Regions from separate parts of the Priestia sp. MDV22-iso46 genome, predicted to be linked through region 2. Evidence: a T-box and tRNA genes for the amino acid it is inferred to sense, from the RefSeq annotation. Region 2 holds a T-box; the other holds one or more tRNA genes.
The links. A T-box is a leader RNA that pairs with one kind of tRNA and senses whether it is charged. The one in region 2 lies ahead of leuS (leucine--tRNA ligase), so its partner is inferred to be a tRNA-Leu.
Positions count from the first base shown of each region.

Region 1: it encodes a tRNA-Leu, which carries the amino acid that the T-box ahead of leuS (leucine--tRNA ligase) is inferred to sense. The anticodon was not compared.

Region 1 is NZ_JBZVWT010000001.1:710,473-726,825, reverse strand. It holds gene AC4NPH_RS03800 (LacI family DNA-binding transcriptional regulator) at 1-834, shown strand, start outside; gene AC4NPH_RS03795 (transcriptional regulator SplA domain-containing protein) at 919-1,167, shown strand; gene splB (spore photoproduct lyase) at 1,279-2,307, shown strand; gene AC4NPH_RS03785 (hypothetical protein) at 2,461-2,904, shown strand; gene AC4NPH_RS03780 (hypothetical protein) at 3,004-3,240, shown strand; gene AC4NPH_RS03775 (DUF2339 domain-containing protein) at 3,414-5,069, shown strand; gene AC4NPH_RS03770 (DNA topoisomerase III) at 5,197-7,278, shown strand; partial or broken gene AC4NPH_RS03765 (YrvL family regulatory protein) at 7,362-7,794, shown strand; gene AC4NPH_RS03760 (FAD-dependent oxidoreductase) at 8,036-9,370, shown strand; gene AC4NPH_RS03755 (GerAB/ArcD/ProY family transporter) at 9,397-10,527, opposite strand; gene AC4NPH_RS03750 (hypothetical protein) at 11,032-11,301, shown strand; gene AC4NPH_RS03745 (phospholipase D-like domain-containing protein) at 11,608-13,002, shown strand; tRNA gene AC4NPH_RS03740 (tRNA-Trp) at 13,224-13,297, shown strand; tRNA gene AC4NPH_RS03735 (tRNA-Leu) at 13,324-13,405, shown strand; tRNA gene AC4NPH_RS03730 (tRNA-Gly) at 13,425-13,496, shown strand; gene AC4NPH_RS03725 (Na+/H+ antiporter NhaC family protein) at 13,711-15,111, shown strand; gene AC4NPH_RS03720 (GerAB/ArcD/ProY family transporter) at 15,289-16,353, opposite strand, start outside.
Region 2 is NZ_JBZVWT010000006.1:41,078-57,430, forward strand. It holds gene AC4NPH_RS23680 (glycosyltransferase family 4 protein) at 1-185, opposite strand, end outside; gene AC4NPH_RS23685 (phosphatase PAP2 family protein) at 204-728, opposite strand; gene AC4NPH_RS23690 (gamma carbonic anhydrase) at 920-1,447, opposite strand; gene AC4NPH_RS23695 (alpha/beta fold hydrolase) at 1,555-2,331, shown strand; gene AC4NPH_RS23700 (tetraprenyl-beta-curcumene synthase family protein) at 2,363-3,421, shown strand; gene mnmM (tRNA 5-(aminomethyl)-2-thiouridylate-methyltransferase MnmM) at 3,434-4,003, opposite strand; gene mnmL (tRNA modification radical SAM protein MnmL/YtqA) at 4,000-4,962, opposite strand; gene AC4NPH_RS23715 (YtzC family protein) at 5,132-5,395, shown strand; gene AC4NPH_RS23720 (hypothetical protein) at 5,408-5,563, shown strand; gene AC4NPH_RS23725 (MDR family MFS transporter) at 5,722-6,909, shown strand; gene AC4NPH_RS23730 (GntP family permease) at 7,067-8,389, shown strand; gene AC4NPH_RS23735 (hypothetical protein) at 8,454-8,645, shown strand; T-box leader at 8,888-9,106, shown strand; gene leuS (leucine--tRNA ligase) at 9,171-11,585, shown strand; gene AC4NPH_RS23745 (rhodanese-like domain-containing protein) at 11,825-12,136, shown strand; gene AC4NPH_RS23750 (sporulation protein Cse60) at 12,654-12,833, shown strand; gene AC4NPH_RS23755 (BaiN/RdsA family NAD(P)/FAD-dependent oxidoreductase) at 12,838-14,109, opposite strand; gene AC4NPH_RS23760 (putative polysaccharide biosynthesis protein) at 14,320-15,963, shown strand; gene AC4NPH_RS23765 (pseudouridine synthase) at 16,015-16,353, shown strand, end outside.

The sequences.
Region 1 (16,353 bases), on a different contig from region 2:
CTTAATTATGAACAAAACATTAATGCCGTTCACTTATCAAAAGGGAAAACAAATATGATTGCCGTCGTCTTGCCTTTTATTAATCATCCGTATTTTAGTCTGCTTTTAGAAGGAGTGGCATCTAAAGCGTTAGAAAAGCAGTATCAGCTTGTTATTTGTCAGACGAACTATGATGTGAAAAAAGAAGAAGAAGCGCTTCATATGCTGAAAACAAAGCAAGTTGATGGAGTGATTATTTGTTCTAGAGCAAGCAGCTGGAGCACGATTGAATATTATCAGCAGCACGGGCCGATAGCCGTGTGCGAAAACGTACAGAATCGTTCTATTCGCTCCGTATACGTTGATCATTATGCAGCTTTTAAGCAGGCGCTTATGTATTTAAAAGAAAAAGGATATACGGATATTGGCTACTGTATTGGAAGAATGACGGGTACAAATAGCCTGCAGCGGCAACAAGCATACAAAGAATATGTAGAAAGAATAAATCAGCCTTATCATCCGGAATGGGTTTTTCAAGGCTGTTTGAACGTGACAGATGGTGAAAAAGTGGTGGAAAAACTAGTGCAGATGAAAAATCGGCCTCAGGCGCTTTTAGTAACAAATGATCAAGTAGCTATTGGAATAAAAGCTCAGTGCGAACAAGCGGGTATTTCAGTTCCTGGTGAGTTAGCTATCATTGGTTTTGATAATCATCCGCTTTCTTCTTATTTACAAATAACAACGATAGAACTTCCTCTTAAGGAAATGGGCGAAACGCTTTTTACATTAGTGGGAAGCAAGGTTCCTCAGAAAATTGAGCTCCCTTTTCGGTTTATTGAGCGTAAAAGCGTATGAATTCTTGATGATGCTATGAGGGTTTTTACCGGATAAAATGAGCAAAAGCGGACATCATACGAGTAAAGAAAAAAGAAAAGGATGATGATCGTGGAGAAAAAAGAATATCAAGTGGGAGATCAAGTATTTGTTATTTACCGAAATCCTCATACGGCAAACGTTGCAAATATTAATCAAGCTGAAATTGTTGAACATCCTGAAAACAAAGGTGAAAAGGCGCTGTTTTTACATGAGTCTTATCATTTGTTAGCTGAAGATGATGCCGTGTATTCAACATATGAAGAAGCTGAAAAAATGTATAATAAGATATTTGATTATGAACAATATGACTGACGCAAGGCTCTCTTAAACGGAGAGTCTTTTTTGTTTGAAAAATAATTACCAAGGATAGAGTCTTTTTGTTTTTCAAACGCTATTAATATTAGAAAAAAGGAAGTGTACATGATGATAAAACCTTTTGTACCTCAATTAGTATATATTGAGCCAGGGGCAATGGAGTACCCGCTTGGTGTTCAATTAAAAGAAAAATTTGAGAAGATGGGAATTGAGATTCGTCAAACAACTTCTCATAATCAAGTGCGTAATATACCGGGAAAAAATGATTTGCAAAAATATCGCAATGCCAAGTCGACTTTAGTAGTTGGCGTGCGTAAAACATTGAAATTTGATACATCTAAACCGTCAGCTGAATATGCAATACCGTTTGCAACAGGGTGTATGGGGCACTGTCACTATTGTTATTTGCAGACAACAATGGGAAGCAAACCATATATTCGCACGTACGTGAATGTTGAAGAAATATTAGGTCAAGCAGAGCAATATATGCAGGAGAGAGCCCCTCAAATAACGCGATTTGAAGCGGCTTGTACATCTGATATCGTAGGAATTGACCATTTGACACATTCATTAAAGCGCGCGATTGAATATTTTGGGGAAAGTGAACTAGGTCAACTGCGCTTTGTGACTAAATTTCATCACGTGGATCATTTATTGGATGCTAAACATAATGGTCGCACGCGCTTCCGCTTTAGCATAAATGCAGATTATGTTATAAAAAACTTTGAACCTGGTACATCTCCTCTTGATTACCGGATTGAAGCTGCTAATAAAGTTGCAAAAGCCGGATATCCACTTGGCTTTATTGTGGCGCCTATTTACATTCATGAAGGTTGGCAAGAGGGATACCGTCAGTTGTTTGAAAAGCTTGACGCCTCTATACCTGAGGAGTCAAGAGATGATATTACGTTTGAAATGATTCAGCATCGCTTTACCAAGCCGGCCAAGCGGGTAATCGAGAAAAATTATCCGAAAACAAAGCTTGAGATGAATGAAGAGGAGCGCCGCTACAAATGGGGGCGTTACGGAATTGGAAAATATGTATACGCAAAAGATGAAGAACAAGAATTAAGAGAGACGTTGGAATATTACATTGATCAGTATTTTCCGAATGCAAAAATCGAATACTTTACGTAATTATTCTACAGTAATTGAAAAGTTATTCTGACGCCTTAGTCAAAATAACTTTTCAATTTTTAATGTAAAAAAATAAATTGCTTGCTAATAAGTTGAAAAAAAGAGGTTATTTTTATCTCTTGTCGTATTACATACAAAAGGGAGGTGACTGAGATGTTAAAAAATGAAGAGTTTGCGCTAACAAAAGAATTAACAAACGAACAGCAAGAAGCTGCACGAAATTTTATTCAAGTGTTGTTCCAAGAAAATTTATCTGAATTTTGGAACATATTATGTGATATCGATAAGTCTCGTATTTACGGCTTGTATGAAGCAAACCATTATTATGATTCTGATATTGAACTACATGGGTTTGTACAAGAAATAAGAGATAATGTAAGAGCTGTTTATGCGCCTCTTCAAGGGCAAGGGGGTATTTCGACGAAGGTTCGATATACAAGCGAAGGAAAGATGTATGTATACATATTAGGCAGTGGCGAAAACCCTAAGGTATATCCTGTTGGATTAATGCCTGAAACATATATCGAACAAGAACGTTTTTCTCAGCGGCTTCAAATTAGCATTTATAACGACGAGTTTCGAAACGTTGCCCTATAAACCATATATATAGAAAAATAAAGAATAATAAAATTAATTTGTTAAAATAGCAATATTTGGGGTATGTAATAGGTATACCATTAAAAAGGGGTGAAAGAAATGCATTATTATCGTATTTCAGAGGGAGACCATGAAGAGTATTGTGAAACGATTCTGCTTCATGAAAAGAAGTTTTGCAAAGAAACATTTCAATCTATGGTGCGAGAAGCAATGAACAATAAGCCCGGTAAAATTGACCGTGTGGATATTGTTAAATATTTAATTGGTCACCATAGCTTTCAAGTAGCCCACATCGAAGCGGGATTTCATAGTACATACAGCGAGAAAGTGACATAAAAAATGCAGCACATCCTATACAACGAACTTTTCTTTTGAAAAGGGCGCTGTATTTTTTTTTGCTAAAAATAGAATGTTTCTAAGAGATATTCCTTTTAATAGTATAATAGTTAAGCGCTGTAAGATATACATATAAACATCACAAATACTTTAAAGAGAAAGGGTGAGGAAATATGGAAAAAGAAAGAATAGAAGAACTTGAACGAAAAATAAGCAGTTTAGAAGAAGACGTAGCTAGGCTAAAGTCGCTCGTATATAAAACAAATTCTCCAAGATCAAAAACAGTTCACGCTCCTCCCAAGCAGTGCGAGGAGACCACTAAACTTCCTGCTCAAACAGCAGCTAAAAGCTCACAGGCAATAGAAGAACCTGTTGATTGGGAAAAAGTCCTTTTTCAAACATGGCTGCCGAGAATTTTTATTTTTGTATTTATTATTGGCGTATTATGGGGATTTAAAGCAGCCTCTGACTATGGGTTAATGAATGAAAAAGCAAAAGTTGTTCTCGGTTTCGTTGTTTCAATAGGTTTTGCTGTGACAGGTCGTTTCCAAATTAAAAAGGGCAGGTTGGTGCTCGGGCGAGTACTTGTAGGAGGAGCTATTCCTATTCTCATGTTAACGACGTTTGCGATGCATAGCCTGTATCATTTAGCGGGACCAACGCTTGCTTTTATACTAAATGCGAGCTGGATTATCCTAGGGATTATCGCGACAGTCTTTTATCGTTCACAGGCATTAGGTATTATTAGCGCGGTTGGAGGCGTACTAGTTCCTTTTCTTATTGAAAGTAATTCGCCTAATGCGCTCGTTTTCATTGGCTATGAAACGCTTCTGTATATTGCCTTTTTATATGTGGCAATCAAACAAAAATATTCAATTTTATATGTTCTTTCCGCGGTACTATTAAATCTTACGCTACTCATTTATTACTCGTTTGTTGGTGATAATGGTGTAAAAGAGTTATTAGGTATGGCGATTCTTATTCAGCATTTATGCTTAATTTCTAGTTTTTTTCTATCACAGTCCGTACTCCAAGTATATGCGTTTACCCTTCTATCGAGTTTAGCAGTTACGTACGGCTGGCTGCTCACCGTTTTTGACGATGGCACGACCACAATGGTGCTGCTTGCGCTAGTTATTATTTACGCAGTAGGTGTTTACGCAGTAAGAAGTTCTAAAGAGAAATTTGAATTTTTTATTACCTATTTAATTGTTGCAGTAGCGTTTTTTATTCATCAGCTCGTCGATTTAAGAGAAGGAGTCATTTTATATGTGATTCAAGGACTTGCTGTTTACTATATCGCCATGACGTATAAAAATCTACTTCATCAACTATTTTCTTATACAATTTATATACTGAGTGCAACGTATATCTTAGTTACACCAATCGAACAAGTGCTGTCTCTTCCGACATTAAATTGGCTTGTTGTGTTAGCTTCTATTCTAGTATTTATATGGATCAGCATTCAAAAAACAGAACAGGATGAGCACGATACGTTCAAAATTGGAGGAAGTATTGTTTTTTCTATTCTTTCTTTAATTTTTGCTACGGAAGTTACGGCCGCTGGCACCAATCATCTTTCCGCTAATCCGCAAACGCTTATTATGACGGCCGTTTGGTTAGGGCTGTCCATTGCAGCATTTGTAATAGGATCACTTAAAACGTTTAAAACAGCAACGTATATCGGTGTGGGCATTTTGTTCTTAACACTTTTTAAACTTGTTTTATACGATTTACCTTTTATCCCAATGGCTATACGGGCCTTGTTATTTATCGTCTTAGGAGCTATCGGTTTAATTATCTCGCGACTATTTTATAAAAAGAAGTAGCTAGAAGCTGAAGAGAAATTCTTCAGCTTTATTTATTATAATATTATTATGTAAACTTAATCTTGAAGTCGTACAAAAAGTATACAATCATGTATAATGGAACAAGTGAATTGGAGGTATACATAAAATGAAATCACTTGTATTAGCAGAAAAGCCAAGTGTAGCACGTGATCTTGCGCGCGTACTTGGCAGCACCCAAACAAAAAAAGGGTATATTGAAGGACCAAAGTATGTCGTAACATGGGCACTCGGTCATTTAGTTGAATTACAAACACCAGAGGATTATGATAACCAATATAAAACGTGGCGATTAGAAGATCTGCCAATCATGCCTGAGAAAATGAAATTAAAAGTAATTCGTAAAGTGAGTTCTCAGTTTCGCACAGTATCCGATCTAGCAAAAAGAAAGGATATTGGAGAGTTAATTATTGCGACTGATGCAGGGCGTGAAGGAGAACTTGTAGCACGCTGGATTATGGAAAAGGTACGCTGGAACAAGCCGTTTAAACGCCTTTGGATTTCGTCTCAAACGGATAAAGCAATTCGTGACGGGTTTAAACAGTTAAAACCAGGAACAGAGTTTAATCGCTTGTATGATTCAGCTGTTTGTCGTTCAGAAGCTGATTGGCTTATCGGTTTAAACGTGACGAGAGCGTTAACGACTAAATACGAAGAACCATTGTCGGCAGGAAGGGTACAAACTCCGACGCTTGCGATGATAATTGAGCGTGAACAAGTAATTAACACATTCAAACCTAGTGAATATTGGACGCTTACAGCTCAGTTTTCATCTTTTGAAGCGGCTTGGCAAAAGGGCAATGAAAAGCGCATTTTTGATGAAAAACGCGCAAAAGAGCTGCACTCAAAATTATCAGGTGAGGCAGTTGTAAAAACAATTAAGCGCAAAATGCATAAAGAAGCGCAGCCGCTTCCTTATGACTTAAACGAACTGCAGCGGGATGCTAACAAACGCTTTAACTTCTCTGCTAAGAAGACATTGAATGTACTTCAAAAGTTATATGAACAGCATAAGTTAGTCACATATCCACGTACAGATTCCCGTTATTTAACAACAGATATGGTTTCTACTATGAAAGAGCGTTTGGAAAGCATCTCTGCTGTATATAAAGAAGAGGTTCGTTCAATTTTAAGAAATGCACAGTTGCCAAAGCGAGTGGTTAATAACGAAAAAGTAAGTGATCACCATGCTATTATCGTAACGGATCAGCCCGTGTTTCTACAGGACTTATCAGCTGATGAACGAAAGCTGTATGACTTAATTGCAAAGCGATTTATTTCATTATTTTATCCTGCATATGAGTATGAAGTGGTTAAAGCAGAGCTTGAAGTAAATGGGGAACAGTTAGTAGCAAGCGGAAAGCAAGTCGTGAATGCAGGCTTCAAAAAAGTTTCTGGTGGAGACTCAGAAGCAACGGTGAAGCTGCCTGATATGGAAGAAGGCAGCAAGCTGCTCATTCAAGATGTAACGATGAAAAGTGCATTTACAGAGCCGCCGCAGCGCTATACAGAAGCGGATCTTCTTGGACAAATGGAAAAACATAATTTAGGTACTCCGGCAACACGTGCAGATATTATTGAAAAACTTCTGCAAAATGAGTCCATTGATCGCCAAAACAATCGTCTACACGCAACCAAAAAAGGAAAGCAGCTGATTGACCTAGTAGCAGATGAGTTAAAGTCGCCTGAGCTTACGGCTAAGTGGGAACGTGACTTAGAAGCAATTGCTAAAGGAAAAGGAAATGCAAAAGAGTTCTTAACAAATATTCGCGAACAAACAGAAAAGCTAGTTAAGCAAGTAAAAACGAGTAATCAAACGTACAAACCTCATAATTTAACGGGCTCTAAATGTCCGGAATGCGGTTCTTTCTTGAAAGAAAAGAAAACAAAGCAAGGAAGAGTGCTCGTTTGTTCAAGCCTTGAGTGCAGCTATAGACGCGCAAAAGACCCTAAACTATCGAATCGACGCTGTCCGCAGTGTCACAAGCGAATGGAAATTCATTCAGGAAAAGCGGGCACGTATTTCCAATGCCGTTCATGTCAAGTAGTGGAGAAAGCTGAGGACAAAAAGAAAAAGATTTCAAAACGAGAAGAACGAAAGCTTCTTAACAAATATAATGATGACGGAGCATTTGGTTCAAGCTTGGGTGATGCTTTAAAACAAGCCCTTCAAGATAAAAAAGATAAATAATCTAGAAAAGTGCGATACCACGGTATCGCACTTTTTTCGTATAATATGGATTAAGTGATGAGTAAGTAAGGTGGAGTGGAACAATGAAAAGAAAAAGCAGGGGAATGGATCGTTTAATCGCGTTCTTTATAGTAGGAGCGATGGTACTAATCATTTTAGCGATACTAATGGGAAGCTATTTTTTTGGTTTTATAGGCTTCCTTAAAGTAATGGGAGTGGAATATGAGTCCTACTGGGCCATATATTTATTTCTATTTTTTATTTTTGTATTTGGCTTTATAGCTTTTTTCAAAGACACTCATTTTTTTAATGAAGAATGCCAGACTGAATAGAGTACTATTTGTAACATTTGCAGCTTCTGTAGATATATTTTTTACTTTTCTATCAGTTTATATAGCAGACTTGCTTGTGAGCGGAATTCGTTTATCTATTTTAGCGATGATTCTTTTATCCGTCTTATTTTTTTGGATGGAGAGTGCATTGGATAGTAAGTTTCTACGTAAAAAAACAAGCTGATGAAGTTTTTCATCAACAGCGCATCAGCAAGAAAAGCGCATCATATCAAGCTTCAAAGCTATTTAAAGAACCCTGTAACATATTTTTTTAAAAAAGTATGTGATTTTTTTCACATAACTCTTGAAAAAGGACAAACATGTTTGTATAATAAGAATTGTAAAAGATATGTGAAACATTTCACAATATATGTGAATAAATTCACAATATCATATTTTCTATAATCCTAAGGGGGATATCATCTATGAAAATTGCAGTAGTAGGGTGTACACATGCAGGAACGGCAGCAGTAAAAAATATGGCAGAACTTTATCCAGAAGCTAAAATTACAGTTTATGAGCGAAATGATAATGTTTCATTTTTGTCTTGTGGAATTGCGCTCTATGTAGGCGGGGTCGTAAAAGATGCAAATGGCTTATTTTACTCTTCACCGTCTGAATTGCAAGAGATGGGTGTAAATATGAAAATGAAATATGAAGTTACGAATATTGATACAGATGGTAAAAAAATAGCTGTACGAAATTTAGAAACCAACGAAGAATTTGAAGATACATTTGATAAATTAGTGATGACAACTGGATCATGGCCGATCATTCCAAACCTTGAAGGCATCGATTTAAATAATGTTGTGCTTTGTAAAAACTATCAGCATGCTAATCACATTATTGAAAAAGCGAAGCAAGCGAAGAAAATAGCCGTAATTGGTGCGGGCTATATTGGTGCAGAATTAGTAGAAGCATTCGAAGTGTATGGAAAAGAAGTCACGTTTATTGATAGTGCTGATCGCATTTTAAATAAATATCTTGATCCAGAATTTACGAATCTAATGGAAACTGAGTTTGAAAATCGAGGAGTTAAATTAGCATTAAACCAAGCGGTTACTAAATTTGTAGGCAGTGAGGGATCTGTTGAAAAAGTAGTGACAACTAAAGGCGAATACGAAGCGGATCTTGTTATTCTGTGTGTTGGCTTCCGTCCAAATACAGAATTAGTAAAAGGACAAGTAGACATGCTTCCAAACGGCGCAATTGTGGTTGATGAATATATGCAAACAAGCAAAAAAGATATATTTGCTGCCGGAGATAGCTGTGCCATTTACTATAATCCGATTAAGAAACATGCCTATATTCCGCTTGCTACAAATGCAGTTAGAATGGGAACATTAGTAGCTCAAAACCTTGTTAAGTCAACGATTAAGTATATGGGAACACAAGGAACGTCAGGTCTGCATATTTATGATTACAATGTTGCATCTACCGGCATAACTGAAACAGCAGCTTCTCTTTTTGATATGAATGTGAAAAGTATCACAATATCAGAGAATAACCGACCTGAATTCATGCCAACGTACGAAAATATTACGTTGAAAGTAGTATTTGAAGAAGAAACAAGACGAATTGTAGGCGCACAGGTTATTTCTAAAATTGATGCTACTCAAGCAATCAATACATTGTCTGTATGTGTACAGCAGGAAATGACCATCGATGAGCTTGGCTTTATGGACTTTTTCTTTCAACCGCACTTTAATAAGCCTTGGCATTTCTTAAACCAAGCAGGACTTCAAGCGCTTCAAGCATAAAAAAAGCAGGTGACTACCTGCTTTTTTTATGTAGATTTTATTATCTTTTTTATTTTAGCAGGTCTAAAGCGGATCCAGCCTATAATAAGAAGAATAAAAGGATAAAAAGCCCCTACGAAAAAACTATAGGGAATCCACGTTTCGGCTAACCATGTTTTTTGATAGATAATAGTTGGATAAACGATAATAGAAAAAGTTGTAACGATTAACCCCATCGGTAACGTTAGAAATCGAGTTTCGTTAACGTTAAAAATGTGGCAAAGCCCAGCGATAGAAGCATGAAAATAAAGAGAAACTTTAAAGAAAAGAGTAAGAAACCATATAATAGCAATAATTACTTCAATTCCTTGAAGAAAGTTTCCTACATCAATTCTTCTTCCTAATTCATAGCTTGGAAACATGGTGATTTGGGAGTAATAAGGACCAAGTACTAAAATTCCGAGTAAGATTAACGTAACCATCACTAGTCCACCGGCTACATTACCTATATAAAAAGATTGAGTTGCCTTTTTCGTGTCTGGTGTATGGGAAGGGAAAATCATAAGCAGAATCGTATAAGTCAAAGAACTTATGCTTAAAAACGTTAAAACAGCACGAATAAAAGCTTTTGGATGGATTTCGAACACAGGCTGAAGATGCTCTATTTTAATTTGAGGGATCATAGACACAATGAGAAGCCCGAATAATCCGACAAACCAAGGGAATAAAATCTCGGCACTTCGTGCAATAACCTCTATTCCTAGGCGTACTCCTACGATGACCACACCCATAAATGCAATGTGGATGGCTGTAAGCGGGGTGTAGGGAAGAATTTGTGTAGTGAGAAAATTCCCTACATAGTAAAGAACTTGACTGCTGATAAATAAATTGGATAACACAAAAACAGCAGAAACAATCTTTCCAAATAGTTTGCCAAAAATTTTTTCGTTCATTTCCATCAGCGTAAGCGTTGGAAACATTTTTCCTAGTGAGGTAAAAAGCAAAACTAAGCCAATTCCTAATGCAACACCGAAGAGTGCGGCAATCCAGGCATCTTGATGAGCATCAGCTGTAATAGCGGCAGGTACAACAATAATTGTGCTTCCGATGCTATACAAAGTTACTAATTTGCGAAACTGCGCAGCTGAAATATTGATTTCATTAAGCAAAATGAGCACATCCTTTTGCCATATACACTAATTAAGTGATCCAACGGAATAATAAGTGACTTAAAGGTTGAAACATTACTTCTACCCAATCAGAAGGGTTCGGTAGAGGCAGCCGAAAGATTTTTGCAAGAGCGATTATGATACTGATTGTCATGAACACAATAAAAATGTTCCGTTCCTTTTTATGAGAGTGTTGAGGTAATCTTTTTATTTCCATCCATATAATCCCTGCACAAATGATCAAAAAGGAAAGAAACAAGTGCATGCAGTCAACCCCAATACATTTTTTCGTTCAGATAAGCTATTCGTATGATGTCCGCTAAAGAAAGTCATTATACATTTCTGTAAAATATAGAAAGTATTTCAGGAGATAGAAGATATTTTCTAGGGCTCTTATATGATTGAGGGGTTTGTTATGAGGAATATACACTTAGCTTTAACCTATTGAAGCGTTGTATGAATATGTAGAAAAATGCCACACTAAAGAGTGAACAAATGGAAAGGAGCACTATGATGAAAAAATTCCCATACAATAAAGATAAACAACAATCGTTTCAAGCAGCACAGCAGGGGCATAAAGAAGCAGTAGATGCATATGAACAGGCAAATGAAGCTAAAAATGATGCATCGTACGGCCATGAAGCGAAGCAAGCGATAGGTGAAGTGAATGAAGCCTCTCAGCAAATTGAGAATGCGCTTGAAAATGCTTCTGAAACACAGCGTCAGCGTTTAACAGAGTTTCAGCAAGATATAAAAGATATGGAGAACAACCTTAATCAATAAAAGAGCCGCTGTTTTACTTAGAACAGGTTCACAATAGGGTATAAATTGTAAAAGCAGAAGATAATGAACTTCTGCTTTTTTTATTGGTAGTGTGAACGTAGGTTTCGTGTATATAATTGCTTCTGGCTATTGTTTGGGGGAAAGGCGAAGACTTGCACGGAAATCAACAGTGGTGTAACAAATAATCCATCATTCCATTCTTATTTTAAAAGGTATAGAAGTTAAAAAAGTAAGAATCCTAATAAAAACAGAACGATAAGAATGGAAAGGGATTGTGACAGGAACATGCTAATAAATATACTAATAATGATTGTCGTATTGTACTTCATATATGTATTCGTAACTGCAGTGGTACTGTTTTATGTCCCTTTGCACAAGGGAAAAGACTTAAAAGTAATGAATACTGAGAATTTTTACGGAAAGGAAGAATCCACAGACCGGGTTATGCTTTTGGAAAACGGTTATTTTTCAGGGCTTGTTCGGATGCAGATGATTCAAGAAGCGAGGCATACAATTGATATTGCTTACTTTTCCATCGGTAAAGGTCGTTCTTCGGATTTACTTATGGGCGCTTTATTCGAAGCTGCGGATCGAGGTATACGTATTCGAGTGCTATTAGACGGGATCTCTCATGGGTTAAAAGGCAAGAGAAAAAATGTTCTTTATGCTCTAGCTTTCCACAATAATATAGAATTAAAGTACTATGAGCCCTTCACTATTTTTAAACCTTGGACCTGGCATAATCGTCTTCACGATAAAATAATAGTAGTCGATGGCCAATTAGGTATTATTGGAGGACGAAATATTGGAGATAAATACTTGGCCAGTCAACCAGATAAAAATTTTGTCTATGACCGTGATGTGCTGATTTATAACACAAAGCAAGAAAGTCATAGTGTCATTCTCTCAATGGAGAAGTATGTAGAGAAATTATGGACTCATCCGTATACACGCAAAGCTTTTCAAAAGCTCAAGAAGACTAAACAATTTCGTGGTCTTTCAGGAAAAAAATTGTTGATAGATCAATACGAAAAGGCAAAAAAAGCAAACGAACCTTTTGTCCATCCTTATATTGTATGGAGAGAATCAACGATGCCTACAAGAAAGGTTTCTTTTATTACAAATCCTATTCAGAGAATTAATAAAAGCCCTTTTATATGGAAAACATTTATTAAGCTTTCCCAACAAGCTGAAAAATCCATTGTTGTTCAAAGCCCTTATATCGTACCAACAAAAGAGATGGAACGGTATATAGATAAGCGGGTAAAACCCAAAGTACAAAGAATTATTTTAACTAATTCTATTACATCCACTCCAAATGCTATGGCTTTTTCTGCATACTTGGGAGTGAAGAATCACGTCATAAAAGCTGGTTCAAAGCTTTATGAATATCAAAAGCCCTATTCAATTCACGGGAAATCTGTTGTTTATGATCAGCGTTTAAGTGCAGTTGGTTCTTTTAACTTAGATTCCCGCTCTGCATTTTTAAATACTGAATCCATGGTTATGATAGATAGTGAAGAATTTGCAGCCGAGTTAACAGGAGCTATTGAAACTAAAATTTCTCACAGTATGCTTGTGGGAAATGAGGGAGAACCTGTGGATTTTAATACGGATTCTCAAAAAAACGTGCCTCCTGTAAAATCTGCACTTCTACATATTCTTTCGGTCTTTACGCGATTTTGGAGACATTTTGTATAGTACTATGTTACAGTAGAGTCTCTAAAAACAAATAGCGGAGATTAAAGAAGACTGCAGCTGGTGAAGGGAATGTGTAAAAAGCTGTGATATGCCTCACAGTTTTTTTGAAACTGCTAGTACTAGTTATGATTTATCAAAAGACCTATTGACGAAATTCCATATATGTTTTATTATGATATAGCGTCGTTAATAAACGAGGTTCTTTTGAAGAAATCATTTCTAGGGGCATAGTTTAAAGGTAGAACTACGGTCTCCAAAACCGTCAGTGTGGGTTCGATTCCTACTGCCCCTGCCATTTTGGAGTTATCTTTTAGTTCACACGCGGGTGTGGCGGAATTGGCAGACGCGCTAGACTTAGGATCTAGTGTCTTATGACGTGGGGGTTCAAGTCCCTTCACCCGCATCTTTATTTTCATATATGCGCGGAAGTAGTTCAGTGGTAGAACACCACCTTGCCAAGGTGGGGGTCGCGAGTTCGAACCTCGTCTTCCGCTTCTTTTCAAAAGCAGTTTGCATGTGCAAACTGCTTTTTTGTTGTAGAAATAAAGAGTTTTATTATGCTGTTTTTAATCAGAAATATTTTATTAAAGCAGTACTGCTTATACGTGTTGTTTTCGTGAATATACACATAATATTGGGGTTACATTAAAAGCTAATGAACGATACGTGAAGACATCTAATATGGTTTTTAAGATAGGGGAGAGTCCTATGGAATCTAGTTGGTTTTCCATTATACCGTTTTTAATTGTTATTCCAATAGCTATTTTCACCAAACAAGTGCTGCCAGGGTTGTTTTTGGGCTTATTAGTAGGCGCTTATTTGATTGATCATTCGATTATTGGAGGTGTTGAAAAGCTACTTCACTACGTTGTACAAGCTCTTAGAAATAAAAGTAATATAGAAATCGTCGTCTTTTTATACGCGTTTTCAGGGCTTATCGGAATGATTAAGATGGCTGGAGGAGTTAAGGGGTTTGTGGAAACTGCTGCAGAAAGAATTGATACAAGAAAAAAAGCCCTTATTTTAACCTATGTTTCAACCATTGGGACATTCAGTGCTCCGACATTTCGTTTTGTTACGATCGCGCCCATCATGAGAGCGCTGCTGAAAAAAGTGAAAATGACGACAGCAGAGCTAGGGTTTGTTATTGAAACAACTGCTACTCCTGTTATCGTCTTAATTCCTGTGGCAACGGCATTTGTAGGATATATGGTATCAATCATTCAAATGGCGATTGATCATCAAGGCATAAAACAAGACGCTTATTCTTTGTTCATTCAAAGTATTCCTTATAATTTCTTTTCGATTGTAATTATTTTAGTAGGGATTTATTTAAGCTTTTTTCATCATTCAACATCTACGGCTCCTATGAAGCTTGAGGAAGAAGACGAAAAAGATTGGCATGATTGTCATCCTTGCGTATCGAAGGATTTGCCTTCTAAGCCTTGGAATCTCTTAGTGCCTTTACTTGTCGTGATCTCACTCACCTTACTTTTAACATGGTGGAGTGGACATCATAAAAGTCACACCTTTTTTGAAGCATTTATTAAAGCAGACGTACTAGAAGCGATGGTAGTAGCTTTGATTATGACTACGTTAATTACCCTCATTTTTTTCTTATTTCAGCGCTTTACATTACAGAATTTGCTTAATGGTTTTATCACAGGAGGCAATGACTTAATGTCCGTTATTCTGTTGTTATCGGTAGTATGGGGATTATCCGCTGTTACAGAAGACTTGGGTTTTTCGAATTTCGTGACGGCACATTCTAAGTGGATTCCTCAAATGTTTGTCACTCCTTTTATGTTTGTGTTTGGAGCTGCTATTTCTTACTTTATCGGGTCTGCTTGGGGGACGTGGGGGATTTTAATGCCGCTTGGCGTATCGCTTGCAAGTTCTGCAGACCTTTCTTTACCGTTGATTATCGGTGCGGTATTTGCGAGCGGTTCATTTGGAGCGTTTTCTTCACCTTTAAGCGACGATACGAATACCATCGCCAAAATATTAGATTTATCTGTTATTGAATATGCCAAGTATAAATTAAAGCCAGCTTTAATTGCAGCAGGAATAACAGTTGCTTTTTATCTCGTTGTATCTTTCTTGTTTTGAATGAGAGAAATAGCCATCTAGTATCAATTTTTTATTTTTTTCAGCTTAACGTATGCATACAGTCCTAATGATAGGCACACTAGTATGATACAAGTAAGCGGAAATAAGATGGTATTAACAAAATGATCATAAAACCATATATACACGAAAATCACCTCACTAACTGCAAATTTATTGTTATTGTCTCTGCTGCCGCTTCCTATTCTTAAAAAATGCGATAAGCAGAAGCAGTATAGGTACGACAGCAAAAAGTGGCATATGTAAAAGCAATCTTGCTACGTGCAATCCTTCATAAAGATGCTCTTGAAAATTACTAGCGATCGTAATCGACAAAAACAACACAATGATGCCTAAAGGATATGCCAGACGTGAAGGAGATTTAATTTTAAATAAAGTAGCTGTACTTATTATAGAAGCATAAAACAAGATGCTAACTTTAAAATAAATCCCAATAACCATAGCGAACATAAAAAATACATCTAGACGCTCTAAAAAATCAGCTACTTGGATTGTTTGGACAGTACTCAGAAGAGGGAACTGTGATCTTGTCGTCAAATCAACTCCAAGCACGCTAATGTTAATGATCATCGTAATAATTAGATTAATTCCGCTTAATCCCGTTGCGCATAGCATGGTGACATTTGCTTTTTTAGGGTTGCTTAAATAAGGCAGAAGCATGGTAAATACAATAGCTTCTGTGAAAGGGAAATACAGCGTTTCGGTTAAAGCAACTTTGGCAACAGGAAGTATTCCTTCTTTTAATACCGGCTGTAAGTTCTTAAAATCAATTAATCCTGAGCTAATAATTAAGATGAAGCCTGCAATAGCCAGAAAATACATAAAAATAAACAGAAGCTCTCCTGACCTCGCTATTGCTTCAATTCCTTTTCGGGTTATATAGATAATGACCAGCATCAATAAAGCATTGGCAATAAATAAAGGCGTATCCGGATAAGCAAAAGTAAGAAGCATCTCTCCGAAATCTCTTAGAACTCGCGATGCATCGTATAAAAAATACACAATATATATGAAGGCAAGAAGTGTTCCCAGTACCTTACCTAAAATTTTCTGCATATACTCTGTAGGCAGGAGGTCCGGATAGTAGGAATAGAGTTTATGATAGATTAAGAAGAAAAAAAAGCTGCACAGCATTCCAATTAAAATAGCTAGCCACGCATCTTGTTTCGCTCCCATTGCAAGAGGGACTAATAGAGCGCTTCCCAGTTCAAATAAAACCATGAG
Region 2 (16,353 bases):
AGGAAAAACGGCATGCTGGGCGAACGGTGAACATACGTTGAAAATGACTGATCATGAGCAAATTCAGGAGCAAATACCTGGATGGGAATTTGCTTTGATTTGACGTACTGAGTAAATTGATAAAGTGTTTTAGCAGCTCCGTTAACTTCTGGAGCAAATGTATCCGTAAATAAAGCAATTCTCATTAGTACTCCTCCTATCAATTAAGTTAAAAATATGTTCAGTGAAACAGCACCCGAAAAGATGCCCAGTATCAGACCTACCATGACATCCGTCGGATAGTGCAGGCCAAGATAAATTCTTGAAATTCCTACCATTACTGCAAGAGGCAAAAGAACAGCAGCGAAGGCTGGATAAACAATCATAAGAGGGGTAACCAACGAAAAAATAGCTGTTGTATGCCCAGATGGAAATGAATGATCTTTTAATGGATTTTCTAACACTTTTGTATGTTTTAATTGAATATAAGGTCGTTTTCTCGGATATAGTTTTTTAGCAATGGCGACTGGAATATGACTAACGGCTAGAGAAAACGCACAAGCGTAAGCGACGGATGAAGGATACAGAAATAGCAGCAAGCACGCTATCACAATGGTAAAAGTGGCTCCTCCGGCGTGAGTTAGTAAACGTAAAAATCTATTTAAGTGCTTTCGATCAAAATGTTGGTTTACGCTTTTGAATAATCGGCATTCGGCATCGTATACATACTGAATTAACTTGGCTTTCATAGAGTCGCTCCCTTTTCAATAAATACGTCTTTATTATTCAGTTTAATCTTTAATTGTGGAGGCAGTACTAAAACGATGTAAATTAATATGGAAATTTCTTTACAATTGTGGAGAGAATAGAACATGATTGGAGAGTTTGTGGAGATACTAAAAAAATTCCCTCAGTGTGACTTTCTGAGGGAACGTTTCCTTTATAATGAAGAATCAGATTTCTTAATAGACTTATAATACTGCCCTTTTTCTACATATTCTGTACGAATGCGCTGCATATCTTTTAAATCCTCTTCTGTCAGAGTGCGGATCACTTTAGCAGGTCGGCCGAGTGCGAGAGTATTAGGTGGTATTTTTTTACCGGGAGGCACTAAGCTTCCAGCACCGACAAAAGCACCTTCACCAATTTCTGCACCGTCTAAAATAATAGAACCCATGCCAATGAGCGCGCGTTTGCGGATGATGGAGCTATGTAAAATAACTTGATGTCCTACTGTCACATCATCCTCAATAAGCAATGGAGCATTTGGGCTTTGATGGAGTGTTGATTGATCTTGTATATTTACTCGTTTACCAATAATCGTAGGTGAAACATCTCCTCTAATAACAGTGTTAAACCAAATGCTGCTTTCTTCACCAATGGTGACATCTCCAGTAATCGTGACATAGTCTGCGATGAAGCAGCTGGGTGCAATGGTAGGCATTTTTTCTTTATACGGATAAATCATCAAATCATCTCCCTTTATTAGTTGAAAAAAAGTAGTAAATCTTCTAATGTAAGTGTACAAAGGTTTTTTAAGCAGGTAAACAAAAAAAGGAAGAAGGAGTAACTCAAATGCATAAATGGGAAGCAGTAAATCCAAAAGGCGTTATTGTCATGGTCCATGGAGCAGCGGAGCATCACGGACGCTATCGCTGGCTGATTGAGATGTGGCGTTCGGTTGGAATGCACGTAATTATGGGAGACCTTCCTGGCCAAGGCTTAACAACAAGAAGAAGAGGACATATCCTATCCTTTGATGAATATGTGTATGAAGTGGAAGAATGGGTACGTGAAGCGCAAAAATATGATTTGCCTATTTTCCTGTTAGGTCACAGTATGGGAGGACTGGCGGTTATTCGTACGCTCCAGACAAAAAACCTCCCTATATGGGGTGCGATTCTTTCCTCTCCTTGTCTAGGATTAAAAGAGCAAGTACCGGCTTATTTAGATATGCTATCTAAAGGGTTAAATAAAGTCATGCCGAACAAACTTTTCGATTTAGGTCTCACTGTTGAAAAAGCAACAAGAAACCAAGAAGTTCGAGATGAAGATGAAAATGACTCACTGTATGTTACAAAAGTTTCTGTAAGATGGTACCGGGAATTGATCCAAGCTGTCAACTTAGCTTTTAAAGATATCGATCGTTTGCCTGATGTCCCGCTTCTTGTGATGCAGGCAGGAGAAGATAAAATTATTGAAAAGCTGATTGTTAGGCAGTGGTTTGATGAAATAGAGCTAAGTGAAAAAATCTACAAAGAATGGTCTCAGCTGTATCACGAAATCTTTAATGAGCCTGAAAGAGAATACGTTTTTACATATGCGAAAAGTTTTGTCGATCTTCACATTTAATAAGTGCGGTAAAAAATTGAGGTGAAAATAAATGAAGATTCCGTCTCATCCTATTTCATTAATGAGAAAAATCTATCGAGAAGTGTTTCCTGTCGTTCATCATGAGCTTAATCATTGGCGCGAACGAGCAAAAGAGATTCCTAATAAAGAATTGCGTACTCAAGCATTGGCAAGTATCGATACAAAAACTTTTCATTGTGAAGGAGGCGGTATCCTATCGATTTTAGCGAAAGAAAACATGATTGAATGCGTGAAATTTATTGTTGCCTACCAAACAATCAGCGATTACTTAGATAACTTATGTGACCGCAGCAATTCGCTAGACCCTAAAGATTTTGCCGCCTTACATGAATCGATGCCAGATGCGTTGACTCCTCATGCACCTCTTGGGGATTACTATCGTTTTCGAGCGGATAAAGACGACGGAGGATACTTAGCCGGACTTGTCCAGACTTGTCAGCAGTCCTTGCGAAAAGCTTGTAATTACCATATAGTCTCTTCACATTTATTAGAACTAGCTAATTATTATTGTGATTTGCAAATACATAAGCATGTTGAAATCAAGGAAAGAGTTCCACGATTAGAGAATTGGTTCGATGCTCACCGGCACAGTGTTCCTGAAATGGAGTGGTATGAATTTTCAGCGTGCTCTGGTTCAACGTTAGGAATTTTTTGTTTAGTTGCTTATAGCTTTCAAGAAGAGATGACCGAAGAAATGACGCAGAAAATAAAAGCAGGATATTTTCCTTATATTCAAGGCTTACATATTTTACTCGATTATTTAATTGACCAAGAAGAAGATAAAGCAGGAGGAGATTTGAACTTTTGTTTTTATTATCCTCATTATCAGCAAATGATGGATCGCTTTTTGCATTTTGTCGTAAAAGCGGACGAATATGCTAAAAAACTGCCGGATTATCACTTTCACTGCTTTATCTATAAAGGACTCTTGGGCGTTTATTTGTCAGATCAAAAAGTGCGGGCACAAAAACATGTTCATGTGAATGCACGTAGGTTAATAAAAGCGGGGGGAGCCCTCAGCTACTTTTTCTATATCAACGGACGCTTGTACCGAATGTTAAAAAGATAAGCCATATGCGGCTTATCTTTTTTCAATAGCAATGATGAAGGGAGGGTTGTTTTGCTGATTCATGAAACGATATTGTAAAACGTGAACGTCTTTTTGATCAAGATTTTGGACATACGTTAGTAAATCGTCTCTTTCTTGTTTCCCTTGTTCGTGTCCATGATAAATAACGAGCACAATCACTCCTTCAGGTGCTAACAAATCAAGTAACTGCTCAATTGCAGAGATTGTTGTTTCAGAAGTGGTGACAATGTCTTTATCTCCACCTGGTAAATAACCTAAATTAAAGACAGCGCCCGTGACTCGTCCTTTAATAGAACGAGGAAGCATGTTTATATTGCTATGGCTTTCTTGGATAAGTGTTACTCTGTTTTCTACATGGTGTTCTGTCAATCGCTGCTGAGTTGCTTGAATGGCTTGAGGTTGAATATCAAATCCATATACATGACCTGTATCTCCGACTAAGTTAGCTAAGAACAATGTATCATGTCCATTTCCTGCTGTGGCATCAATCGCGACATCTCCTTGAGCCACAGCATTAGTGAGCAATGTGCGGGCAAAAGGCAGGATACGTTCTATTTTCATCTTTCCATCAACTCTTTTTCATAAGATTTTCCTTGATAGCTTTGACGACGTTCGAGCTCTTGATCAATGGCATTTAATACGCTCCACTTATTTACGCTCCACATCGGTCCAACCATGAGGTCTATCGGTCCATCGCCTGTAATACGATGAACAATCATCTCAGGAGGGATTACTTCGAGCTGATCGCATACAAGCTTTACATATTCTTCAAATGAAAGAAATTCAACAAGGCCCTTTTCATACTGTTTGACCATAGGAGTTCCTTTTAGTAAATGAAGCAGATGAATCTTAATTCCTTGAACGTCTAATTTTGCTACTTCACGTACCGTTTCCATCATCATATCAGGTGTTTCTAAAGGCAAACCATTAATGATGTGAGAACAAACGCGAATACCGTGTTTTCTGAGCTTTGCTACGCCATCTACATAGCATTGATGATCGTGTGCCCGGTTGATAAGCAGTGAAGTTCGTTCATGAACAGTTTGCAGTCCAAGTTCTACCCATAGATAAGTTCGTTCATTTAATTCAGCCAAGTATTCCACCACATCGTCGGGGAGACAGTCAGGGCGCGTGGCGATAGAAAGCCCAACAACTCCGGGAAGCTTTAAGACGGCTTCATATTTTTCACGAAGCTCCTCGACAGGAGCATGAGTATTAGTAAATGCTTGAAAGTAAGCAACGTATTTTCCGTCTTTCCATTTATGATGCATTTTTTCACGGATTTCATTAAATTGTGTCACAAGGTCATCCGCTCTGTTTCCGGCAAAATCCCCCGAACCGGCAGCACTGCAAAACGTACAGCCGCCGTGAGCTACTGTGCCATCTCTGTTTGGACAATCAAATCCTCCATCTAAGGCTACTTTAAATACCTTATGGCCAAAGTGGTTACGTAAGTGGTAATTCCAGGTATGATAACGTTTGTTTTCAGATTTATACGGAAACGGGTTTGTCTGATTCAAATCAGCAACCTCCTTTTTACATGCAATATACATCAACAAATTGTATCAAAAACGTGAAAAAGTGCCAAACAAATTTAAGGATGCTTATATTTAACAGGTTCTTCTTGTCGTAAAGGGAAGTAAAGTTGCGCAAAATAAGACAGAAATGAACGAATAGGAGGAATAGAGAATGACAACTCGTCAAGCAGTGGATCAACTTATGCAACAGTGTGAAGATGCTATTCGCTTTGGACAAGGCCAGTTGCAGGAAGGCATGAAGCAAGAACATTATAACGACACTGAATATACAAAAGCACAGGAAAAATTAGAAAATGCTTATAAAGAAATTGAAGAGTTTTCTCACAGTGCAAATGCACAGCAAAGAGAGCAGCTATATCGCATGCGCCTGCAAGTTCAGCAGCTGCAAAATAAATTGATCACAACTCAGCATTAAGGAGAGGATTTTATGGCAACGCGTTCAAATCAAAATAATCCGGAACAAAAAACAAAAAACGGGATCAACAGCAATGACATTGAGCTAGGAAAAGATTTTGATCCAGTAAAAGAATTAAAGGCACGAAACAGCAAGCGTGCACAGCCGGTTCGTTCGAAGCAAAAGTAAGCGGTAAAAAGGTGATTTTGCATGATATTGTCATGTGAAATCACCTTTTTAAATAGTCAGCGAATTTCAAATAAATTGTCTATATGTAAAAGCATTGCGAACCCTTTAAGAAAAGACTAGAATGTACGTTGGCATTCGAATAGATAGGGGGGAGATCAATGCCCAAATCACTTTGGTTTTTGATTATTGGTATGCTTGTAAACGTAACGGGAGCTTCATTTTTATGGCCTCTCAATACCATTTATATAAATGAACATTTAGGAAAGTCGTTATCCGTCGCAGGAGTTGTTCTTATGCTGAATTCTGCTGCAAGCGTAGTAGGAAATTTGCTTGGAGGAACTCTTTTTGACAAAATCGGAGGATATAAATCCATTTTATCAGGAATTATTATTACTCTTATTGCATTAGTGGGACTCGTGTTTTTCCATGGTTGGCCTACATACGTTGTTCTCTTGGTTGTTGTAGGGTTTGGATCTGGTATTGTGTTTCCATCTATGTATGCAATGGCAGGGTCCGTTTGGCCACAAGGCGGAAGAAAAGCATTTAATGCGATGTACGTTGCTCAAAATGCAGGAGTAGCTATTGGCGCCGCGGTAGGGGGCATTGTAGCGTCTTATTCATTTACGTATATTTTCTTAGCTAATACAATTTTATACGTTATTTTTCTGCTTATTGCTATTTTTTCATATCGTCATATTTCGGTTACCGTTGGACAAACGAATGTCCTTAATGAAGCAGGGAGCATTGGGCATAAAACGAAGCTGACTGCTCTTCTTATTTTATGTACGGGGTATGTCTTATGCTGGGTTGCGTATGTTCAGTGGCAAACAACGATTGCTACGCATACGCGTGAGCTGAATATACCTCTTTCTAGCTACAGTTTGCTTTGGACGATTAACGGGATTTTAATTGTAGTCGGTCAGCCTTTGATCGTACCCATCATTCAAAAAGTAGCAAAAACGTTAAAAGTACAGGTCCTAATTGGAACGGTTATTTTTGTGGCTTCTTTTGTTATCGTGGTGAATGCTACAACATTTCCGCAGTTCTTAACAGCAATGGTTGTGTTAACAATTGGAGAAATGTTCGTTTGGCCAGCCATTCCAGCTGTTGCAAGTCAGTTGGCTCCATCTGGAAGAGAGGGATTTTATCAAGGCGTAGTTAACAGCATGGCTACTGCAGGTAAAATGATTGGTCCTCTCTTTGGAGGCGTTATTTTCGATGCGTTTAATATGTCTACGCTGTGCTATTTATTAATTGGGCTATTGCTATTCAGCATGTGTACAACATGGATATACGATTATAAATTAAAAGAAAAACGTCAGCGTTCATTAACCATCTCTAAATAAATAGAGGTGGTTTTATTTTTGACTGTTAAATAAACGTAGGAATGTCTTCAGTATTCCTTTAATAATATAGTAAGGGTTGTGACAAGCAAAGAAAGGAGTATATACCTGTAAATATGTAAGCGTTTTCTAATTATATGACTTCATGGGGGGCTAGAACATGCTTAGTATGATTGGATTAATTGGAGGGTTATTGCTGCTCATTGTACTAACGATGAGAGGCATGAATTTATTTATAGCAGGTCCGCTCAGTGCTTTAGTTGTTGCGTTAACAAGCGGAATGCCTTTATTTCCGCAGCTGGTGAAAGAAGGAGAAGCAAATTTTGTTGGAAATTACATGTCTGGTTTCACAGGATTTATTGCTTCTTGGTATTTAATGTTTCTATTGGGCGCCGTCTTTGGAAAAGTGATGGAAGACAGCGGGGCTGCTGATAGTGTTTCTCGCTGGATTGTTAGTAAACTAGGAATGAAAAGAGCAGTGTTGGCGATTGTCCTTGCCTGTGCGGTCTTAACATACGGAGGAGTCAGTCTGTTTGTAGTAGCATTCTCTGTCTATCCAATGGCTTTAAGCTTATTCAAACAAGGCGATTTGCCGAGGCGGTTTATCCCTGCTGCTTTAGCATTCGGTTCAGTTACGTTTACGATGACCTCAGCTGGGTCGCCTGAAATCCAAAACTGGATTCCAATTGAATATTTGAAGACTAGTCCGTATGCAGGATGGGAAGTTAGTTTAGTTGTAGCAGTAGTGATGGCTGTATTCGGCTACTGGTGGTTAAAGCGCTTGATTTCAAAAGCAGTTAAAAATGGAGAGCGTTTTATATCACGCGAGAAAGATCCAGTAGTAACGGAAAATCAGTCTCTTCCTAATCCTTTATTAAGTTTGCTTCCGCTTGTGGTCGTGCTCATTATTTCTTTTGCACTTCATAAGCCACTTCAGCAATCTGCGTTGATTGTCGCACTTTTAAGCGGGATCATTGTCACTTATATTGTGAACCGAAAGCATTTTAAAGGATTTTGGAATGCAGCTTCAGAAGGAACGCTGGGTGCGTTAATTGCTATTGGGAATACAGCCGCTGTCGTAGGTTTTGGAGGAGTTGCTAAGGCTGTTCCCGCGTTTGGAGTGGCTGTAGATGCCATGACGCATATTCCAGGAAGTCCGTTGATTGGGGGAGCTATTGCCGTGAGTGTTATCGCGGGGATGACAGGTTCGGCTTCAGGAGGTCAGGCGATTGCTTTGCCAATTTTAGCGCCTCACTATCTAGATGCTGGTGTAAATCCAGAAGCTCTCCATCGCGTAGTAGCTATTTCCTCTGGAGTATTAGATTCCTTGCCTCATAATGGTTATGTCGTAACAACAATTAATTCTATTTGCGGAGAAACTCATAAAGATGCGTATGGATCAGTTGCAGCAATGACGGTGATTGTGCCGCTTGTTGGTCTTGTACTTGCGATTATCCTGTTTTCTTTTGGATTGGGCATTTAATAATAGCAGCTAAAGGAAGCAGGGACAGGAATAAAAGTATTTTAGTTGAAGGAAGATCCGAACGATGAATCGTTCGGATTTTTTCATGTTTATGGTGCACGTAGGTTTCATTTGTTTAGGTGCTTCTAGCTGTGGAGTGGAGGGAAAGACAAAGACTCCTGAAATAGGTGAGACCCCGCATGAGTGTAAGCAACGAGGAGGCTCATCGGCTGCCCGCGGAAAGAGAAGTCTTGCACGGAAATCAACAGTGGTGTAACCAAGAGATTCATACTAGCGCATTTATCCCATTTGTTCGTCTTTAAATTGGATTGATTTAATTATGTCTCAATCCTTTTTTGTTTGGCCGTGGATGTATGTTTTTGGGAGAAGTTGTTCATATATAAGAATGAAAGAGAGGATTTAGCAACAAAGCAGTGCTGCAGTGCAGAAACTTTTACAAAATCCGTTGAACAACTTGCAGTTTACGAACATATTATTTACAATACAAGGTAGTATGATGTAAAAACTATGATAAGGAATAGTAGTGAACGAAGCGAGCTAAGAGAGTTGACGGTTGGTGCGAGTCAGCAAACGAGCGTTCATGAACTCACCTTGGAGTTGTAAATGTGAAGTAAAGTAACATTTGCCGTCTATCCGCGTTAAGGAAAATGAGTGAGTACATAATTGTGCTAATTTGGGTGGTACCGCGGGAAGTTTATTCAACCTCTCGTCCCTTTGTTTGAGGGATGAGGGGTTTTTTAGTTTAATTAAATACAGCTGGAGCGTACAAGGAGGATTATGTATGGCTTTTAATCATGAAAAGATCGAACAAAAATGGCAAAAAGTTTGGGAAGAAAATAAAACATTTAGAACAACAGAAGATGAAGGAAAGCGTAAGTTTTACGCATTAGATATGTTCCCTTATCCATCTGGCGCTGGTTTACACGTTGGGCATCCAGAAGGTTATACAGCAACGGATATTTTATCTCGTATGAAGCGTATGCAAGGATACAATGTACTTCATCCGATGGGATGGGATGCATTCGGACTACCTGCTGAACAGTATGCATTAGATACAGGAAACGACCCGGCTGAATTCACTGAACTTAACATTAATAATTTCCGTCGTCAAATCAAATCGTTAGGTTTCTCTTACGATTGGGAGCGAGAAATTAATACAACTGATCCAAACTACTACAAATGGACGCAGTGGATTTTCTTACAGCTATATAAAAAGGGCTTAGCTTATGTGGATGAAGTAGCTGTTAACTGGTGTCCTGCTCTAGGAACAGTACTTGCGAACGAAGAAGTGATTGACGGCAAAAGTGAGCGTGGGGGACATCCGGTTGAGCGTCGTCCAATGAAGCAGTGGATGCTTAAAATCACAGCTTATGCAGATCGTTTACTAGAAGATTTAGATGAGCTTGATTGGCCAGAAAGTATTAAAGAAATGCAGCGCAACTGGATTGGCCGCTCTGAAGGAGCTCACGTGCACTTCACAATCGATGGATACGACGACACGTTTACTGTGTTCACAACGCGTCCTGACACGCTATTTGGGGCAACGTATGCCGTTTTAGCACCTGAACATCCGTTTGTGGAAAAAATTACAACAGCCGAACAAAAAGAAGCAGTAGAAGCGTATTTAGATCAAATTAAAAGCAAAAGCGATTTAGAACGTACAGACTTAGCCAAAGACAAAACTGGCGTATTCACTGGTGCTTATGCAATTAACCCTGTAAACGGCGAGAGAATGCCAATTTGGATTGCTGACTATGTTCTAATGAGCTATGGCACCGGTGCAATTATGGCTGTTCCGGCTCATGATGAGCGTGATTATGAATTTGCTGTTAAATTTGAACTGCCTATTAAAGAAGTAGTAGCGGGCGGAGACGTTTCAAAAGAAGCTTATACAGGCGACGGCGAGCACGTTAATTCAGACTTCTTAAATGGTTTAGATAAAGAAGAAGCAATTTCAAATATGATTCAGTGGCTTCAAGCAAATGAAAAAGGTGAAAAACAAGTAACATACCGTCTGCGTGACTGGTTATTCAGTCGTCAGCGCTACTGGGGTGAACCAATTCCTGTTATCCACTGGGAAGATGGCACAACGACTGCAGTTCCTGAAGATCAGCTTCCGCTTGTGTTACCAAAAACGACTGAAATCAAACCGTCAGGCACAGGTGAATCTCCGTTAGCAAACATTGATGACTGGGTGAATGTTGTAGATCCGGAAACAGGCAAAAAAGGGCGCCGCGAAACAAATACAATGCCTCAATGGGCAGGCAGCTGCTGGTATTACTTACGCTACATTGATCCGACAAACAGTGAAGCGTTAGCAGATGCAGATAAATTAAAAGAATGGTTGCCGGTTGATATTTATATCGGTGGAGCTGAACACGCTGTTCTTCACTTATTATATGCTCGTTTCTGGCATAAGTTTTTATATGATATCGGCGTAGTTCCAACAAAAGAGCCGTTCCAAAAACTGTTTAACCAAGGTATGATTCTTGGAGAAAACAACGAAAAAATGAGTAAGTCAAAAGGTAACGTTGTAAACCCAGACGAGATCGTAGAAAGCCACGGAGCAGATACGCTTCGCCTTTATGAAATGTTCATGGGGCCTTTAGATGCATCAATCGCTTGGTCAACAAAAGGGCTTGATGGTGCACGCCGTTTCTTAGATCGTGTATGGCGCTTACTTGTTGACGATAACGGTGAATTAAGCAGCAAGGTTCAAGAAAGCAATGACACTACGCTTGAACGCGTGTATCACCAAACGGTGAAAAAAGTAACGGAAGATTACGAAGGCCTCCGTTTTAATACAGGTATCTCTCAGCTTATGGTATTCATCAATGATGCATACAAAGTTGACGTGCTGCCAAAGCAATACGTAGAAGGATTTGTGAAGCTATTAGCACCAATTTGTCCTCATACGACTGAGGAATTATGGAGCAAACTAGGTCACGAAGATACAATTTCGTATGAGGCTTGGCCTGCGTTTGACGAAGCGAAACTTGTAGATGATGAAGTGGAAATTGTCGTTCAAATTAACGGTAAAGTACGTGCGAAAGTAAACGTACCTGCTGAGGCATCTCGTGAAGAGCTTCAAGATATTGCAATGGCTAATGAAGATGTTAAAGAGTTCATTGAAGGTAAGACAGTGCGCAAAGTGATTGCTGTGCCTGGTAAATTAGTAAACATCGTAGCTAATTAAGTATTGATGTAGAACAGAACTCCTGACTAAAGAGCTGTCAGGGGTTCTGTACTAGACCTAAGCGCCTGATGTCCGCCTTTCGGGTTAACATCAGGCGCTTAGTTAAATCTTTAACTACGATTGGAAAAGCTTAGGCAGGCTTGCTGCTTAAGCTTTTCTTATTTTGTGGCATAAAGGTATTTGAATTTGCTACAATAGCGATAGCAAGCTGAATGAAAGAATAGAGAGGAATGACGAAGATGGAAGAAGTAAAAGTAATTACGCCTGAAGAACTTCAAAAACGTGTTGAAAATGGAGAAGAACTTCATTTAGTTGATGTGCGCGAAGATGAAGAAGTAGCAGAAGGAATGATTCCAACTGCTAAACACATTCGTATGAATGATATTCCAGCTAATGTGGATTATTTCGATAAAGACAAAGAATATATTTTCATTTGCCGTTCGGGCCGCCGCAGTGAAAACGTATGTTACTACCTTCAAGAACAAGGATATAAAGTAACAAATATGGCTGGCGGTATGTTAGAGTGGGAAGGAAAAACGGTTAATAAATAAAAAAGAGGCTGAGACAAAAGTATCTTAGCTGAAGTGAAAAATGAACCATTGATCAACATGTTTGATTAGTGGTTCATTTTTTTTGTTATGGTGAACATAGGTTTTATTTGTTTCGTTTCTTCTAGCAGTTGATTGGAAGGCAAGGCGACGACTCCTGCGAGAAAAGCGGAACAGGTGAGCCCCCCAGGAGCGCAAGCGAGGAGGAGGCTCACCGGCCGCCCGCGGAAAGCGAATTCTTGCAAGGAAATCGACTGCCGTGTTACAAGCGGTTCAGCTCATGTATCCCATTTGTTCGTCTTTAGATTGAATTAATTTAGTTATGTCTCAACCTCTTTTTTGAATGAAACTTCTGCCATCCGACTAAAATGATAGCAGGAAAACAAATGATGACTAAATCTATAAAAGCCCTCATAAAAATAGAGGTAGTAAGAGATTGAAAATCCGTACAAAAACCATCATCAAGAGAAACAGTCCATTCTGATTGAAACAAATTTGATAGGACAAGGTGGTAGAAGCTGTGATACAAGTAAAAATGTTTGATAAAGAGCATGAAAAAGATTTAGAATTTGCGGTGAATCGATTTTTACGGAAACTAGAGGATGAAGACGTCGTTGATATTAAATACCAAGTGACAGTGGATGTTGATCGTGATGAGCAGGTGTACTGTTTTTCAGCCATGGTTATGTATAAAGCCTAGCATATTATGCTAGGCTTGTTGCAAATTCTCCTGCATTACTGCCAGCCAAACGGCCTGTTACAAGAGCAGAAGTGATATTGTATCCTCCAGTATATCCGTGGATATCAAGAATTTCCCCGCAGAAGTAAAGGCCTTGCATAAATTTCGAAGACATTTCTTTTGGGTGAATTTCTTTAACGGATACGCCGCCTCCTGTTACGAATGCTTTTTCTAAAGAAAGCGTGCCGTTTACAGCAAATTCAAATCGTTTGCACAGTCTTGCAAATTCTCTCAGTTTCTCATGCTGAAGCTGTCCTGCTAGCGCTTGGCTATCAATGCCTGCTTGCTCGAGTAAAAACAATAGATAGCGTTCAGATACAAAACCTTTTAAGACATTTTTAATTGCTTTTTTCGGCTCTTCTTTTGTTGTTCTGACTAATTGTTGGAAAATATCTTCTTCGTTTTGGCTAGGAAATAAATCAAGAGACATTTGAACAGTGTTGCTTTTTTGTTTCTTTAACTCTTTAACAACATATTGGCTGCAGCGAAGAGCGGCAGGGCCAGAGATGCCAAAGTGAGTGAAAATCATATCCATTTGATGAGTAATGACAGGTTTGCCTTTTTTATTAAGCACGCTTAGTCCTACATTGCGAAGCGATAGACCTTGAAGCGTTTTGGTTTTAATAAAGTGTTCGCTAGATGTAATAGGAACTTCTGTTGGGTAAAGTTCAGTAATTTTATGCCCCGCATCTTTTGCCCATTGATAACCGTCTCCTGTCGAACCTGTATGAGGTACTGATTTTCCACCTACTGCAATCACAACGCTTTTCGTTTGGATTGCTTCCCCGTTTTGAAGCACAACTTCTTTTACCGTGTTATTCTCATAGTTTACGCGTTTAACGGCTGTGTTTGTGCGAATCGTCACACGAAGACGGTGAAGTTCGCTAATTAATGCGTCAACAACAGATTGCGCTTTATTGCTGACCGGAAACATACGACCGTGATCTTCTTCTTTTAATTTAATTCCAAGGCCTTCAAAATAAGAGATGATATCTTCGTTATTAAAAACAGAAAACGCACTGTATAAAAAGCGTCCGTTTCCTGGAATGTGTTTAATAAGTTCATCAATGGGAAGACGGTTTGTCACATTACAGCGTCCGCCTCCAGAAATGGCAAGCTTTCGTCCAAGTTTATTGCCTTTATCAATTAATAATACGTTTGCACCTGACTCACCAGCTGCAATCGATGCCATCAAACCAGAAGGTCCTCCTCCGATTACGACTACATCATATATCATACTTTCACCAACCTGTCTATTCTTAAAAAATTTTAGTTTGTTCACTGACAAATCTCTCAACATTGGATAAAATGGGCTATAGTCTTTGTTTTTTAGTTTGTTGACGAGTGCGAGTGAGTATAAGACCTTTCTTAGTGTATACTGTCACTTGCTTCTTTTCAATTCTATCATTATTATCATTATGTAACATTAAGTATCGGAGGCAAACGTATGTCTGATTCAAAATTGTTAAGAGGGACCTTTGTGCTAACGCTTGGCACCTATGTATCCCGAATCTTGGGAATGATTTATTTATTTCCATTTGCGATCCTTGTTGGAACCGTAGGGGGAGCACTGTTTGGTTACGGATATAACCAATATGCTATTTATTTAAGTATTGCTACAGCCGGTATGCCAATGGCCGTATCGAAATTTGTATCAAAATATAATGCACTCGGTGATTACTATACGAGTAGAAGAATGTACCGGGCCGGCATGAAATTAATGCTTGTCACAGGAATACTTGCATTTTTACTTTTATATTCGTTAGCTCCTGTTATGTCTAGAATTACACTGGGAGGTTCTGATTTAAATAACTCCTTAGAAGATGTAGTAATGGTTATGCGAATGGTTAGTGTTGCGTTAATTGTAGTACCGATGATGAGTTTAATGCGAGGATTTTTCCAAGGTCACCAGTCTATGGGACCAACAGCTGTTTCACAAGTAGTTGAACAGCTTGTGCGGGTTGTCTTTTTATTGGCATCTACCTATATCGTCATCAAAGTTGTCCATGGAAGTCTTGCATTAGCCGTTGGATTTGCTACGATGGGGGCTTTTGTAGGAGCTCTTGCTGGACTGGCTGTATTAATTTGGTATTGGAAAAAACGAAAGCCTTATCTTGATAAAATGGTGAACGAGCAGACGGTAACGCCTACGCGTATTTCTACCGTATCCATTTTTAAAGAGCTGCTTACGTATTCATTGCCATATGTCTTTGTCAGCTTGGCTATTCCGCTTTATCAGTATGTGGACCAATTCACATTTAACCGTGCGATGGTAGCGGCTGGACAAAAAGAAATAGCAGAGTCAATGAACGGAATTGTTCAGTCTTATGTTCCAAAGCTTGTGATGATTCCCGTTTCATTAGCTACTGCGTTCGGTTTGACTCTTGTACCAACGATTACACGTTCCTTTGTGAATAAAGATTATAATGTACTGCAAAAGCAAATTGATCAAACATATCAAACGATTATGTTTCTTGTGCTGCCAGCATCTGTAGGATTAATGGCTTTAGCTGGCCCAGCCTATACGTTTTTCTTTGGAACAGATGCATCGGATGCGGGTGGAAATGTCTTGCTTTACTATGCACCGGTAGCTTTATTGTTCTCATTTTTTACGGTTAATGGAGCTATTTTACAAGGAATCAACAAACAAAAATATGCTGTTTTAAGTCTATTATTTGGATTGATTGTGAAAATTGTCGTGAACGTTCCATTTATTCTTATGTTCCACGAGATTGGTTCAGTTTTAGCGACAGCACTAGGCTATATCGTATCTCTTGTTTATATGTTTGCGCTTATTCAAAAACACGCAAAATATAACTACAGTGAGTTTATAAAACGCTCTGTGCTTATTCTCATTTTTGTTGCGATTATGGGAATCAGCGTAAAAATTGTCGCAACAGTGATTGGTCTGTTTACAACGCCAGGACGATTCTCTGCCACTGTTATTACGATTATAGGAGCAGCAGTAGGCGGCATTATTTACTTTATTATTACCTATCGTTCAAGCCTGCTTGAAAAAGTAATGGGAGCGAGGGTAACAGGTGCAATTGAACGAAAGATACTGCGCCGAAATAAACAGCGCAGTGCCTAAGAAGATGACTCGTTAGAGTCATCTTCTTTTCAAAAAAGAGGAGGATATTACATGCGTTTGGATAAATTGCTTTCTACCATTGGGTACGGAAGCCGAAAAGAAGTTAAAGGTCTTTTAAAGACTGGAGCTGTTAAGGTAGACGGTACAGCAGTTAAAGATGCTAAGGTCCACGTTAATCCAGATGAACAAGAAATAACTGTGCATGGCGAAGCCGTTTCTTACCGAGAATTTGTTTACTTTATGCTTCATAAGCCGCAAGGCGTCATATCAGCAACAGAAGATTCTCTTCATGAAACAGTTTTGGACTTACTTGAACTTGACGATGCTGTGTATGACCCATTTCCGGTAGGGCGTTTAGATAAAGATACAGAAGGGCTCTTGCTGCTGACG